3 regions of the Paenibacillus sp. FSL H3-0469 genome follow, and region 3 is predicted to be linked to each of the others. Evidence: riboswitches for the same ligand, from Rfam matches in the RefSeq annotation. Region 3 holds a riboswitch; each other region holds the start of a gene.

Region 1 (4,176 bases), 2.4 Mb from region 3:
ATATCATGCGAAATCCGCATGCTGCAGAACTTAGGTCCGCACATCGAACAGAAATGCGCCTGCTTCGCCCCCTCCGCCGGAAGGGTCTCGTCATGATACGCAAGCGCCCTTTCCGGGTCCAGGGAGAGATGGAACTGGTCGCGCCAGCGGAACTCGAACCGCGCCTTGGACAGCGCATTGTCCCGGTCCTGCGCTCCCGGATGCCCCTTGGCGAGGTCTGCGGCATGTGCAGCAATTTTATAGGTAATGACGCCTTCGCGCACATCATTCTTGTCAGGCAGGCCTAAATGCTCCTTTGGGGTAACATAGCACAGCATCGCTGTTCCGAGCCCCCCGATCATCGCTGCTCCGATGGCTGAAGTGATGTGATCATAGCCGGGTGCAATATCTGTAGTCAGCGGCCCGAGCGTATAGAAAGGAGCCTCCCGGCAAATCTCAAGCTGCTTGTCCATATTCTCCTTAATCTTGTGCAGCGGCACATGCCCCGGACCTTCGACCATGACCTGAACATCGTGCTTCCAGGCTAGTAGCGTCAGTTCTCCCAGCGTCTCCAGCTCGGCGAACTGAGCTTCGTCATTGGCATCGGCGATAGAGCCGGGACGCAGGCCATCCCCCAGTGAGAAGGCCACATCATATGTCTTCATAATCTCACATATGTCTTCGAAGTGTGTGTACAGGAAGTTCTCCTGCTGATGGGCCAGGCACCAGGCCGCCATAATCGATCCGCCCCGGGAGACGATACCGGTCATTCTCCGGGCAGTGAGCGGAATATAGCGCCGCAGCACCCCTGCATGAATAGTAAAGTAATCCACCCCCTGCTCTGCCTGTTCAATCAGGGTGTCACGGTAGAGCTCCCAGGTTAAGTTCTCGGCAATGCCGTTCACCTTCTCCAGCGCCTGGTATAAGGGCACTGTACCGACCGGCACAGGAGAATTGCGGATAATCCACTCCCGGGTGGTATGGATCTTGGAGCCGGTGGAGAGATCCATAATGGTGTCAGCCCCCCAGCGGGTTGCCCAGCGCATCTTCTCCACTTCCTCTTCTATAGAAGAAGTGACCGCAGAATTTCCGATGTTCGCATTGATCTTCACCAGGAAGTTACGGCCGATAATCATCGGCTCGCTCTCCGGGTGATTGATATTGGCCGGAATAATAGCACGGCCCGCAGCCACCTCATCCCTTACGAACTCCGGCCGGGTATTCTCACGGATCGCAATATACTCCATTTCCGGTGTGATGCTCCCTTGCCTTGCATAATGCAGCTGGGTCACATTACCGCCTGCATAGGCCCGCCGGGGATTCCTGCTCAGTCCTGGACAAGCTTCCGCAGCTGCCCCTTCTCTGCGGATTCCGTTATCCTCCGGCCGGACCGCCCTTCCGGTGTATTCCTCCGAATCACCACGCTCCGCGATCCAGCTTGAACGGTGCGGCGGCAGCCCTCTCCGAATGTCCGTCTCCTCCGCGGCATCCGTATAAATACCGCTTGTGTCATAGACACGCAGCGGAGCATTCTCCTCTTCCCCGGCAACGCCTTCGGTTCTGCTGAGGCTGATCTCCCGCATCGGAACCCGGATATCCGTGCGTGAGCCCTCCACATACACTTTACGGCTGGCGGGGAATCCGGACAGATCCACCTCGCCGTTCTTCATTATTTCTGGCATTCTAATCTCCTCCTATTGGCTCTAATGAGCTTGTCAGATAAGATTTCACGCAGCAGACTGAGCTGAAGAATCTATAGATTCTTACAAATCAAAAAGCCGCTCCACCTGGAGCGGCTTTATTAAAGGAACAGCCAAATAAGACTGTATTCAAAAAAAGTCCGACTCCACTTTCCTACGCTGGTATAATCCAGATCAGGTTCAAGGGTCCGGAAATTCAATTTTCCCGTCTCAGCCTATTCAGGCTCCCCTAGTGGGTATCTTATCTAATTAAATACATTTTACCTGTGCGGGTAATTCTTGTAAACCCGTTATTTGTCCAGCGATTCGCTCCAGTCGTGCACCATCGTGCCTTCCAGGAACTTCTCGGCATCCATGGCGGCCATACAGCCGGTTCCCGCTGCTGATATCGCTTGACGGTAACGGGTATCCTGCACATCGCCGCAGGCGAATACACCAGGGATATTGGTCTCGGTAGTACCCGGGTTCACCACGATATAGCCATTAGCATCCGTATTGATCTGCCCGCCCAAGAAGGCTGTGTTCGGCGTGTGTCCAATGGCTACGAACACACCGTCTGCCTCTACCAGCTCTGTCAGACCTGTCTCATTATTAAGCACCGTAAGACCCTTCACTCCGGTCTCCCCTACCGCTACTTCCACCGGGGTGCGGTTCAAAGCCCAGGTTACCTTGCTGTTATCACGCGCCCGGTCCTGCATGATCTTCGAGGCACGCAGCTCGGGACGGCGGTGAACCAGCGTTACGCTGGACGCAAAGCGGGTCAGGAAGCTGGCTTCCTCCATGGCGGAGTCTCCGCCGCCGACGACGACAATCTTTTTATTACGGAAAAAGAAGCCGTCACAGGTCGCACAGGTGCTGACCCCGCGTCCCACATTCTCCTGCTCGCCCGGGATGCCCAGATATCTTGCAGAAGCCCCGGTTGAAATAATAACCGACTCTGCTTCCAGTACACCCATCCCGTCCACGGTTACCTTGAACGGGCGCTGTGAGAAGTCCACCGACTCCACCCAGCCGTTCTTGAATTCAGCGCCGAAGCGTTCCGCCTGCTTGCGCATATTGTCCATCAGGTCAGGACCCAGAATCCCTTCAGGGAAGCCTGGAAAGTTCTCCACTTCTGTCGTCGTTGTCAGCTGTCCTCCCGGCTGCAAGCCTTCAATTACCAGCGGGCTCAGGTTCGCACGCGCCAGATAAATCGCGGCAGTCAGCCCGGCCGGGCCTGTTCCGATTACAATCGTTTTGTACATTACATTGGCCTCCTTACAAGTGGTGTGTGTCTTAGAACAACAATGGCTTCAAATACGGGTAGTGGACGGCGTTAAGCCGCCGGTTCCGGGCAGTATCCCCTTGGGTCCGGGAGCAGCCACAGGCTCCTGCTCTTCACCCGGCGAGCTGCCGGCTTCATTCAGGTTCTCCCCGATCAGCCGCTGGAGGCTGAACAATGCTGCCTCCTGCAGGCGGTCCTCCTGCAGCGGCTCCTGCTCCAGAACTCCGCGCAGCACCTCGGACATCTCCTCGTCCTCAATCCAGCGAAGCGCCTCGGTCACCTGGAGCTTCGTAGCGGAATCGCCGTAGCGCAGCGCCCAGAAGAACGAGGCGCGCAGCAGCGGATTATTCCGCACTTCTTCAGTGAACCTGCCTGTATTGCCCTTCCACTGCTTCAGCTGCTCCTGGAAGGGCAGCTGATAATTATAGCTGACAGTAGGCATCGGATGGCCTTCTGCCCGGACCTGCTGGAGCTGGGACAGGAAGAACGCCGGGACAGCGGAAGCAGGGTCCAGCTTGGCTGCCTGTCTCCAGTAGCGCAGCGCCTCATCATGTCTTCCGCTATTGCTTGCCGCCGCCGCACAGTAATGATACAGGCCGGCGTCTCCGGCGACCTCCTCATCCTTCAGCAGACGGCGGAAATGGCTGTAAGCGGCGGTATGCCGGCCCAGGATACCCATGGTTGTAGCCATTTTGAATACATGCTCCTGATGGAACGGCACCGTTGCTTCAAGCATCCCCAGCAGCGTCTCAAGCTGCTCCTTGTCCCCTGCATACTGCAGGAAGATGGCCATATTGCACAGAGCGTGCAGATTGCCGGGGTCCTGCTTCAGCACCTCATTCAGACATTCCTTCGCCTTGGCAAACCGGCCCATATAGAAATGGGCAAGTGCCAGATTATTATGCGCAGCCAAAAAATCCGGAGTGCTCGCAGTGATCTCCTCCAGCAGCTCTACAGCCTGAGGAAACTTGCCCTCCTCCAGCAGACTGCGCGCCCGGTCATGCTCTACAACTCCCTCACGGCTGCGGATACGCACCAGCGGAGCAGGCCGATTCAGCTCATATTGCAGGAGCTCCATCAGTTCTTCGGATTCGGTCATGAACTCGCCGTCTGCATCCTCTTCCAAGTAAATGACCAGCGAACGCTCCGCCTCTTCAAAGCTTTCCATATTAGCGAAGTTATTAGCCATATAGAAATGGCATTCCGTCATAGCGGGGTCGATCTTCTCCAAAA
Region 2 (4,176 bases), 930 kb from region 3:
AAGGGTCCCCGCCGTCGCTTTTCACCATCGTATTCAGCATCGCTTCATATAACGGAACGGAGGAATATCCGGCCAGCTTGCCTGACAGCTCTCCCGGGCGGGTAATGCCGCTGTCAGCGGCTACCATGAGATGATTCAGCGGGTGGCGCACCAGCGCGGCAATCGACTTGACCGGAATCTGCTCCCCCCGTGCCATCAACACCTGCGGCTGATAGCTGAGTGCCAGATCCACCTTACCCGCAGCAACCAGCTTCAGCGCATCATTGGTATCGGCCGGCATCTGAATCTCAACCTCCAGACCTTTCTCAGCGAAATAACCTTCAGCCTCTGCCGCATACAAAAAAGAGTGAACCGCATTGGGATACCAGTCGAGCATAATCGTTAGCTTATGGGCTGCTTCTTCAGCTCCAGTACCAGCCGGGGAGCCGGAGGCCGCCGGATTGTTCGTATTGGCGCAGCCTGCCAGGACAGGCAGCATACAGAGGAGCAGAGCGGACAGCAGCATGGCTGGCCTTGAAATTGCATGGTGCAGATAACGGGCATAGCGGATAGTAATCATGAATAACGTCCTCTTTTCTTCAGAATAATCTTCTCCAGTGCGGCGACTGCCAGAAACAGCAGGATACCGAGTAGAGATAATAAGACAACAGCGGCGAACATCTTGGCGCTCTGCAGATTCCCGGCCATTCTGCGGCTGAAATAGCCCAGCCCCCGGCTGCCCCCAAGCCATTCCCCGATCGTTGCACCAATCACACAGTACACAGCAGACAGCTTCAGTCCGGAGAAAAAAGAGGGCAAAGCCAGCGGAACGCCCACCTTCCCGAGAATCTGCCAGCGGCTCGCGCCGTAGGTAAGCAGGAGCTCCCGGTAAGCGTCCGTGTTCTTGGACAATCCGTCATAGGTGCCGATGACCACCGGGAAGAAAGCAGTCAGGAAGACAACGGCGACCTTGCTCCACAAGGTATAGCCGAACCACATGATGAACAGGGGCGAGAGGGCGATCAGCGGAACCGTCTGGCTGATGATCAGCAGCGGATACAGTGCCTTGGCCAGCGGACTGAACAGGTGCATGGCGATCCCCAGCAGGCTGCCGCAGATCACTGACAATGCGAAGCCTGTGAGTACCTCCAGCAGAGTAGCAGGCAGATGCACCCCGAATAACAAGCGGCGTTCCTCCAGCAAAGCCATGCAGATCGCAGACGGAGCCGGAAGAATGAAGGGAGGAATCAGGCCCAGCCGGGCTACTGACTCCCAGACCGCAAGCGCCAGCAGGGCGAGCAGGGCCGCCGGACCGTAATGCTGGAGCAATCTTCTAGGAGCGGCGGTTCTCATATAGCTTCAGCTCCAATTCCTGGCGCAGGGCGGCGAACTGCGGTTCATAGTTCAGACTGTGATGACGCGGACGGGGGAGACCGGCTGAGAATTCCTGCATCCCGCTGCCCTCTCTGCCGGTCATTAGATAGATTCTGTCACTGAGCAAGAGCGCCTCTTCCAGGTCATGGGTGATGAACAGCACCGTTTTGTCCAGCTCCGCCCATAACTCCAGCAGCCAACGCTGCAGCGAGCGCTTCGTAATGGCATCGAGCGCCCCGAACGGCTCATCGAGCAGCAGCAGGTCGTTTCCGGCCGCCACGGTGCGGAGGACCGCCACGCGCTGCCGCATTCCGCCCGACAGCTCCTGCGGATAAGCCGCTTCGGTCCCGTCAAGGCCGAAGCGGCGCAGCAGGGTGCGGATCTCGGCAATAGCGGCTGCTTTGGGCCGGCTGCGCTTGAGCTCCCAGGGCAGCAGACAATTGTCCAGTACGGTGCGCCAGGGCAGAAGAAGATCCTGCTGGGGCATGTAGGCCACACTGCCCAGCCTCTTCGCAGCTGCAGAGGACTCGGCTCCGTTCAGCATAATCCTGCCGCTGCCCGGCTCCAGCAGACCGGCGATGATTTTGAACAAGGTGCTTTTGCCGCATCCGCTTCCGCCTACGACAGAGATGAATTCGCCGCGCTGCACATTCATGGACAGCTCTGAGAAGACGGGGGTCCGGGACGAACCGGTCCCGAAGGCATAGGACAGATTGCTAATATTGATCATAAGACTATGTACGAAGCCTCCTTGAAATTGGTATAGATACTGTGCGGAGCACAAAAAAAGCCCCATTCATTCCCGGAGGCAATGAATGGGGCGGAAGGTACAGTCAGCTGCGGCCCTGTGACGGGAACCACTGATACATTCTGCTCCACTTCCCTCCGCTGGTATGATCCAGATCAGGTTCAAAGGGTCCGGAGCTTAAGCTCCGTCTCAGTCGGCCGACTCCCCTAGTGAATAATGTTGCTATTGAATTCGTAATTGCTACTTAATATACCACAAATTTCCCTCTTGTAAAGGGCAGGCGGTCAGCGCTTCGCCAGACCGGTCACGAACAAAGTGACGATGCCCCTGGAGATGTCCAGCTTGGAGGAGTGGTGCCGCTTCTGCTCATACAGGTACAGATCGGGACTGAGGATAGAGATTAAGGCCGTGGCCGCAAAGGCCGGATCAATGTCAATAATCTCACCACCTGCCGCAGCGCGCTCCAGCAGCTCTGTCATCATCACGCCCAGCCGCTGAAAAAAAGGATGCTCAAACTGGGTCAGCTGCTTCTTGCCGGTGAACTCGGCTTTGATCATATTCAGCAACTCGGCATATTGCTCTATGAAATCGGCAATCTGCTCAATGCTGCTCTGCAGCTGAGCGAGAGCCGGGGCTTCGCCGGCACTGGCAGCCACCTGCTGCTCCAGCCCGGACAGGAATTGGTCTGCGCTGCCCTTCAGCAGGGCAGAACAGATCTCACCCTTATCTGTGAAACGGCGGTACAGGGAGCCTTGCCCTATGCCTGCCCGCTTGGCAATGCTGTACATGCTGACCGCCTCAAGTCCGCTCTCGGTGAACAACTGGCGGGCAGCTTCAAGAATCCGCTGTACATAAGGATCGGCGGACATGGGCGAAGCGGATTCTATGGCTTGCGAAGCTGACGGCTGGAGCTGTGCAGCGTCGGTGTCTGGCTTTTTCATGAGAACCCCTTTCAGAAAAGAATTGACACAACGGACAATTGTCCGTAGACTATGAATTGCACTTACGGACAGTTGTCCGTTCACTCATTATATAGAACAATCTGCCCGCAGGTCAATGAAGAACGCGGACAGCTTTAGGAGGAGAAGAGACATGGATCAGACCTTGAAGCAGGAAGCCGATTTCCGGCTGTCCAGCATTCTGGTTCCGCTGCTGGCCATTATTGCCGGAGTATTTATGGTTGTGCTGGACAGTACGGCGATGAACGTAGCCTTGTCCAGGCTGGTGGTGGATTTCAAGACGGATCTGCATACGCTGCAGTGGGTAGTTACCGGATATATGCTGGCCCAGGCTTCAGTTATCCCGTTGTCAGGCTGGCTGTCTGACCGGTTCGGGGCCAAGACAGTCTTCCTGACGGCGGTAATTGTGTTTACGATAGGCTCGATTCTGTGCGCTACACCAAGCAGCGCCGAATGGCTGATTGTTTTCCGGGTCATTCAGGGACTGGGCGGCGGCTGTGTGCTCCCTGTAGGGATGGCCTATGTGTACAGACTGGCTCCCAAAAGCAAGGTTGGCGTAGTCATGGGCATTATGGGCATTCCCGTCCTGTTCGCACCGGCTATTGGTCCGGTATTGTCGGGCTGGCTGGTTGAATACCATTCCTGGCGCTGGATCTTTCTCATTAATATTCCGATTGGCATCATTGCGGTGCTGATTGGACTGCGCAAGCTGCCGAATGCGGCGAAGAACAGCGTGCCCGGCATGGATAAGCTAGGTATGGTTCTTGGCCCGCTGGCTTTTGCTTCGCTCACTTACGGAGTTAGCCAAGGCGCTCAGAGCTGGACCTCCGAGAAAACGCTGATCGGGCTGCTGCTGGGCGCTGTGGCGCTAATCGCTTTTGTCATCGCAGAGCTGCGCTCCAAGACACCGCTGCTGGAGCTGCGGATTCTGAAATCTGTAGATTTCACGACAGGAATCATCGTGCAATGGATCGCCCAATTCGGCTTATACGGCGCGTTATTCCTGCTCCCGCAATTTCTGCAGCAGGCCCGCGGCTTCGGCGCATTTGATACCGGTCTGACGCTGCTGCCGCAGGCGATCGCTTCCGGGCTGATGATGCCTATTGCCGGGATACT
Region 3 (4,176 bases):
GTAAGGCCGGAATCTGGGAATCGACAGCCCGATTTCGCATTCCGGGTACTTATCCTGCAGATACCTCGCATGCAGCGCAGTCGCCAGCGCCTCCTGCCGCCATTCGTACATGCCGAGCAGGGCCCCGATATTCACTGAACGAAAGCCCGCTTGGCAGCCCCGCTCGGGAGCGTCCAGCCGGTTGCGGTAGACGCGTTTGGGTCCTTTTACATGCAGCGCTCGATAAGTCTCCTGGTGGTAGACCTCCTGGTAGAGCGTCAGACCGTCCACGCCGGCTTCCCGGAGTTCAGCATATTCGGCTGTCGAGAGCGGATTCACTTCAATGCTGACAGAGGAAAAATAGCGGCGCAGCACATTCACGCAGTCCCTCACATAACCGGCCGGGCTGTCTCTCCGGGATTCCCCGGTCAGGATCAGAATATGGCGCAGGCCCGTGGCTGCGATGGTCTCTGCTTCCCGGGCGACCTCCTCCAGCGTCAGTTTTTTGCGCGGAAAATCATAGATAGAACTGAAGCTGCAATACGTGCAGTGATTCACGCAGAAATCTGCAAGATACATCGGGGTAAACAGCTGCATCACATGGCCGAAATGCGTACGCGTCAACCGGTGCGCCTTATGTGCCATCTCCTCCAGATAAGGCTCCGCTGCCGGTGACAGCAGGGCCATCAGCCCTTCTTCATCCACCTGCTCTGCACGAAGCGCGCGCTTCACATCCTCTGCCGTATAACGGCTCCATAGCGTCCCGTAAGGAAGCTGCTCCAGCCGGGCCATCGTCTCATAAAAGCTCATAACCGTTCCTCTCCTCCCTATTCCATCTGTCAGGCCAAGAATCCGGTCAACGGTGAAGAGGCTGCCGCCGTCTCCTCCACAGGGCCCAGTCCGGCGAGATAAGCTTTGCGCCCGGCGGATACCGCATCACGGAAGGCTTCTGCCATCAGCAGCGGATCTGAGGCGGTGGCAATCGCTGTATTGAGCAGGACCGCAGCAGCGCCCATCTCCATCGCCTCAGCCGCCTCGGACGGTCTGCCGATTCCGGCATCCACGATCACCGGCAGATCCGTCTCGGAGATCAGAATCCGGATCAGCTCCTTGGTCTGCAGCCCGCGGTTGGACCCGATCGGTGCCCCTAGCGGCATCACAGCCGCAGCCCCCGCTGCCTTCAGCCGCAGGGCAGCGGACAGATCAGGACTCATGTACGGAAGCACCACGAAGCCCTCTGCTGCAAGGATCTCGGTCGCCCGGATGGTCTCCATGTTATCCGGCAGCAAGTATTTCTGGTCATTGATGACCTCAATCTTCACCCAGTTTCCCAGCCCCGCCGATCTCGCCAGCCGGGCAATACGTACCGCCTCTTCTGCGGTGCGCGCACCAGAGGTATTAGGCAGTAAAGTCATATGGGATGGAATATGGCTGACAATATTGTCACTGCTCTCCGGGTCCACCCGGCGCAGGGCAACGGTAATGACCTGTGAGCCTGAGCGCGTAATGACCTCGGGAATAAGAGTGTTACGGCTGTATTTTCCGGTGCCAATGAATAGTCTGCTGGTTAGAGTCACGCCGCCAATCATCAATGGATCTTGCATCTTAACGCCTCCTGGGATAAGTCTTTGTGTTCAGCCTCCGCCTACAAAATGAACCAGCTCAATCCGGTCCCCTTCATTCAGTAACGTATCGCCATAAACCTCTCTTCCGGCAAGCTCGCCGTTCAGCTCGACAATGACCAGCTTCCCGGCCCACTCGGGCCGGGCCAGCAGATCCGCCAGCGTCCGGCAGCTCTCTTCCACCCTCTGGCGGGTCCCGTTAACGGTCACAATCATGCCTGTTCACCTCCTGCTGTGCCTTTTACTTGATCCATATCATGGGTTACAAGACTGCTCTGCCGCCCTGTGAACCGCTTCCCTATAAGCACGGGCTGCTGCCACCGGGTCAGGAGCTCCGCAGATCCCCGACATGACAGCAATGCCAGCCGCCCCTTGGGCCAGCACCGCTCCGGCATTGCCCGGGGTAATCCCTCCGAGCGCAATCAGCGGTATGCGGTTCCAGCGGACAGCCTCGGCCAGCTGCTCCAGTCCGCGTGCCTGCTGTCCGGGCTTGCAGGCCGTAGGGAACACATGCCCGTAGAGGCAGAAGTCTGCTCCCTGCCTTCCAGCTTCCGCCGCCTCTTCCTGCGAGTGGACCGATCTGCCGATCCGCAGGCCCGGTGCAAGGCCGCGCACTGCGGCTGGCGGGAGGCTATGCCAGGCTAACTGTACACCGCCTGCCCCGGCGGCCAGGGCAACATCGATCCTATCATTAATGACCAGCTTCGATGGCGGTACTCCGGCCTGAAGCATCTGCTGCGCCGCCGCCAGCAGTTCGCGGGCGGGCATGGATTTTTCGCGGAGCTGGATATAATCCACCATAGAATGCACCGCCGCGGCCCATTCAGCCAGCGCTTCAGGCGGTAGCCGCCCATCCGAGACCGCATGAATTTCGTACAACGACCTTCCCCTCCCGTCTGTTCCAGCTCACTCTGCACCACTCCACAACACAAAAAAGACCGCCCCCCGTAAAGGAAGCAGTCTGGAATAGAAACAGGAATACCGGCACTTGCCGTATACCCCCGCTGCAATATTCGTTCTCCACTTCCCTACGCTGGTATAAACCAGATCAGGTTCAAAGGGTCCAGGCAACTACGCCCGTCTCAGCCTTGCGGCACCCCTAGTGATCGTTCTATGCGGTTGTTTCGTCTTGCTTGTTGTATATTAGCATATTATTCCTCTTAGGGCTATTCTTTCGTAGATTTTACTTCAATTACAAAAACCACAGATGAACTCCCTTCTGAAAATTTACCATCCTCGGTTGTCCAGAATGCTGATATGCCATAGTAATAAACGCCTTGTTCTTTTGGAGCATTAAAAGAGCCGTTCTGCAATGGAATTTGCACTTCTTTATCATCGGCAAATTGCTGAACGGTTAACCCGCCGGGTGCCGGTTTATAAGTAAAAGCAACATGGATCCCCCCCTCAGGTTCTATAACAGTGGGAGTAACCCCCTGTACCATGGATTGTCCTCCTATATAATCCGCACATCCTAATTTCCCCCAGCAATAGCTGCTTTGGGTAACCGGAATTTGGGTTTTCCCGGAAGTAACAAGGGGTAGCGGCGGTGATTCCTGTGTAATTCTAACCCCAATGCTTTTTGCCTTTCCTTCCAATCTTGTATTTGCCACAAGTCTCCCTGCAAAAGGAGTCAAGTAAATGAACACTACCAGAAAAACAAAAATCCCCGCTGCAGATAGAATGAATCCTTTTTTTCTAAGCATCCCAATCCCCTTTTCATATCCAATTAACTAAATAGACGGAAATATATTGTAATAGTTACAAGCGCAGAAAAAAAGCCTGCCGGCAAGCGGTTAGGCTTTTTTAAAAATAGAATTTATATGTTGCACACAAATCTGCATCCAGATCTTATTCTACACCCATCAGCCGTTGACAACCTCGCCGCCGTTCACATGCATCACCTGTCCGCTCACATAGGAGGAATCGTCCGAGGCCAGGTATACATAAGCCGGTGCCAGCTCTTCAGGCTGTCCCGGGCGCTTCATCGGCTGGGTGCCGCCGAACTCACTGACCTTCTTCGCGTCAAAGGTTGACGGAATCAGCGGGGTCCAGATCGGTCCAGGCGCTACCGCGTTCACGCGGATGCCTTTATCGGCCAGATTCATCGACAGCGAACGGGTGAAGCTGAGAATCGCTCCCTTGGTGGACGAATAGTCCAGCAGCTGCGGGCTGCCGCGATACGCCGTGATGGAGGTGGTGTTTATGATCGTAGCACCTTTTTTAAGATGAGGCATGGCTGCCTTGGTCAGATAGAACATGGAGAAAATATTCGTCCGGAACGTACGCTCCAGCTGCTCTGCCGTAATGTCCTCAATCTTATCCTGCGGATGCTGCTCTGCCGCGTTGTTGATCAGAATGTCGAGCTTGCCGAGTCCTTCAACGGTTTGACGAATCAGGCTCTGACAGAAGCATTCGTCCCCAATATCCCCGGCGATCAGAATGCATGTTCTGCCCTCCTGCTCCACCTGGCGCTTGGTCTCTTCCGCATCCTCATGCTCGTTCAAGTAGGAGATCACTACATCCGCTCCCTCCTTGGCAAAATGAACGGCAACCGCACGCCCGATCCCGCTGTCGC

The links. Region 3 has a riboswitch for thiamine pyrophosphate ahead of NSS83_RS30435 (thiamine phosphate synthase). Riboswitches for the same ligand answer to the same signal wherever they lie in the genome.
Region 1: it holds a riboswitch for thiamine pyrophosphate, as region 3 does, so the genes downstream of both, thiC (phosphomethylpyrimidine synthase ThiC) here and NSS83_RS30435 (thiamine phosphate synthase) in region 3, are expected to answer to the same signal.
Region 2: it holds a riboswitch for thiamine pyrophosphate, as region 3 does, so the genes downstream of both, NSS83_RS00770 (ABC transporter ATP-binding protein) here and NSS83_RS30435 (thiamine phosphate synthase) in region 3, are expected to answer to the same signal.

What each region holds. Positions count from the first base shown of each region.
Region 1 is NZ_CP150302.1:4,650,220-4,654,395, reverse strand. Features, by position in the region: gene thiC (phosphomethylpyrimidine synthase ThiC) at 1-1,661, opposite strand, end outside; TPP riboswitch at 1,814-1,920, opposite strand; gene trxB (thioredoxin-disulfide reductase) at 1,970-2,923, opposite strand; gene NSS83_RS20595 (tetratricopeptide repeat protein) at 2,972-4,176, opposite strand, start outside.
Region 2 is NZ_CP150302.1:163,458-167,633, forward strand. Features, by position in the region: gene NSS83_RS00760 (ABC transporter substrate-binding protein) at 1-559, opposite strand, end outside; gene NSS83_RS00765 (ABC transporter permease) at 556-1,332, opposite strand; gene NSS83_RS00770 (ABC transporter ATP-binding protein) at 1,313-2,083, opposite strand; TPP riboswitch at 2,217-2,319, opposite strand; gene NSS83_RS00775 (TetR/AcrR family transcriptional regulator) at 2,386-3,042, opposite strand; gene NSS83_RS00780 (DHA2 family efflux MFS transporter permease subunit) at 3,194-4,176, shown strand, end outside.
Region 3 is NZ_CP150302.1:7,004,417-7,008,592, reverse strand. Features, by position in the region: gene thiH (2-iminoacetate synthase ThiH) at 1-789, opposite strand, end outside; gene NSS83_RS30445 (thiazole synthase) at 819-1,583, opposite strand; gene thiS (sulfur carrier protein ThiS) at 1,614-1,817, opposite strand; gene NSS83_RS30435 (thiamine phosphate synthase) at 1,857-2,480, opposite strand; TPP riboswitch at 2,610-2,712, opposite strand; gene NSS83_RS30430 (hypothetical protein) at 2,768-3,304, opposite strand; gene NSS83_RS30425 (SDR family oxidoreductase) at 3,464-4,176, opposite strand, start outside.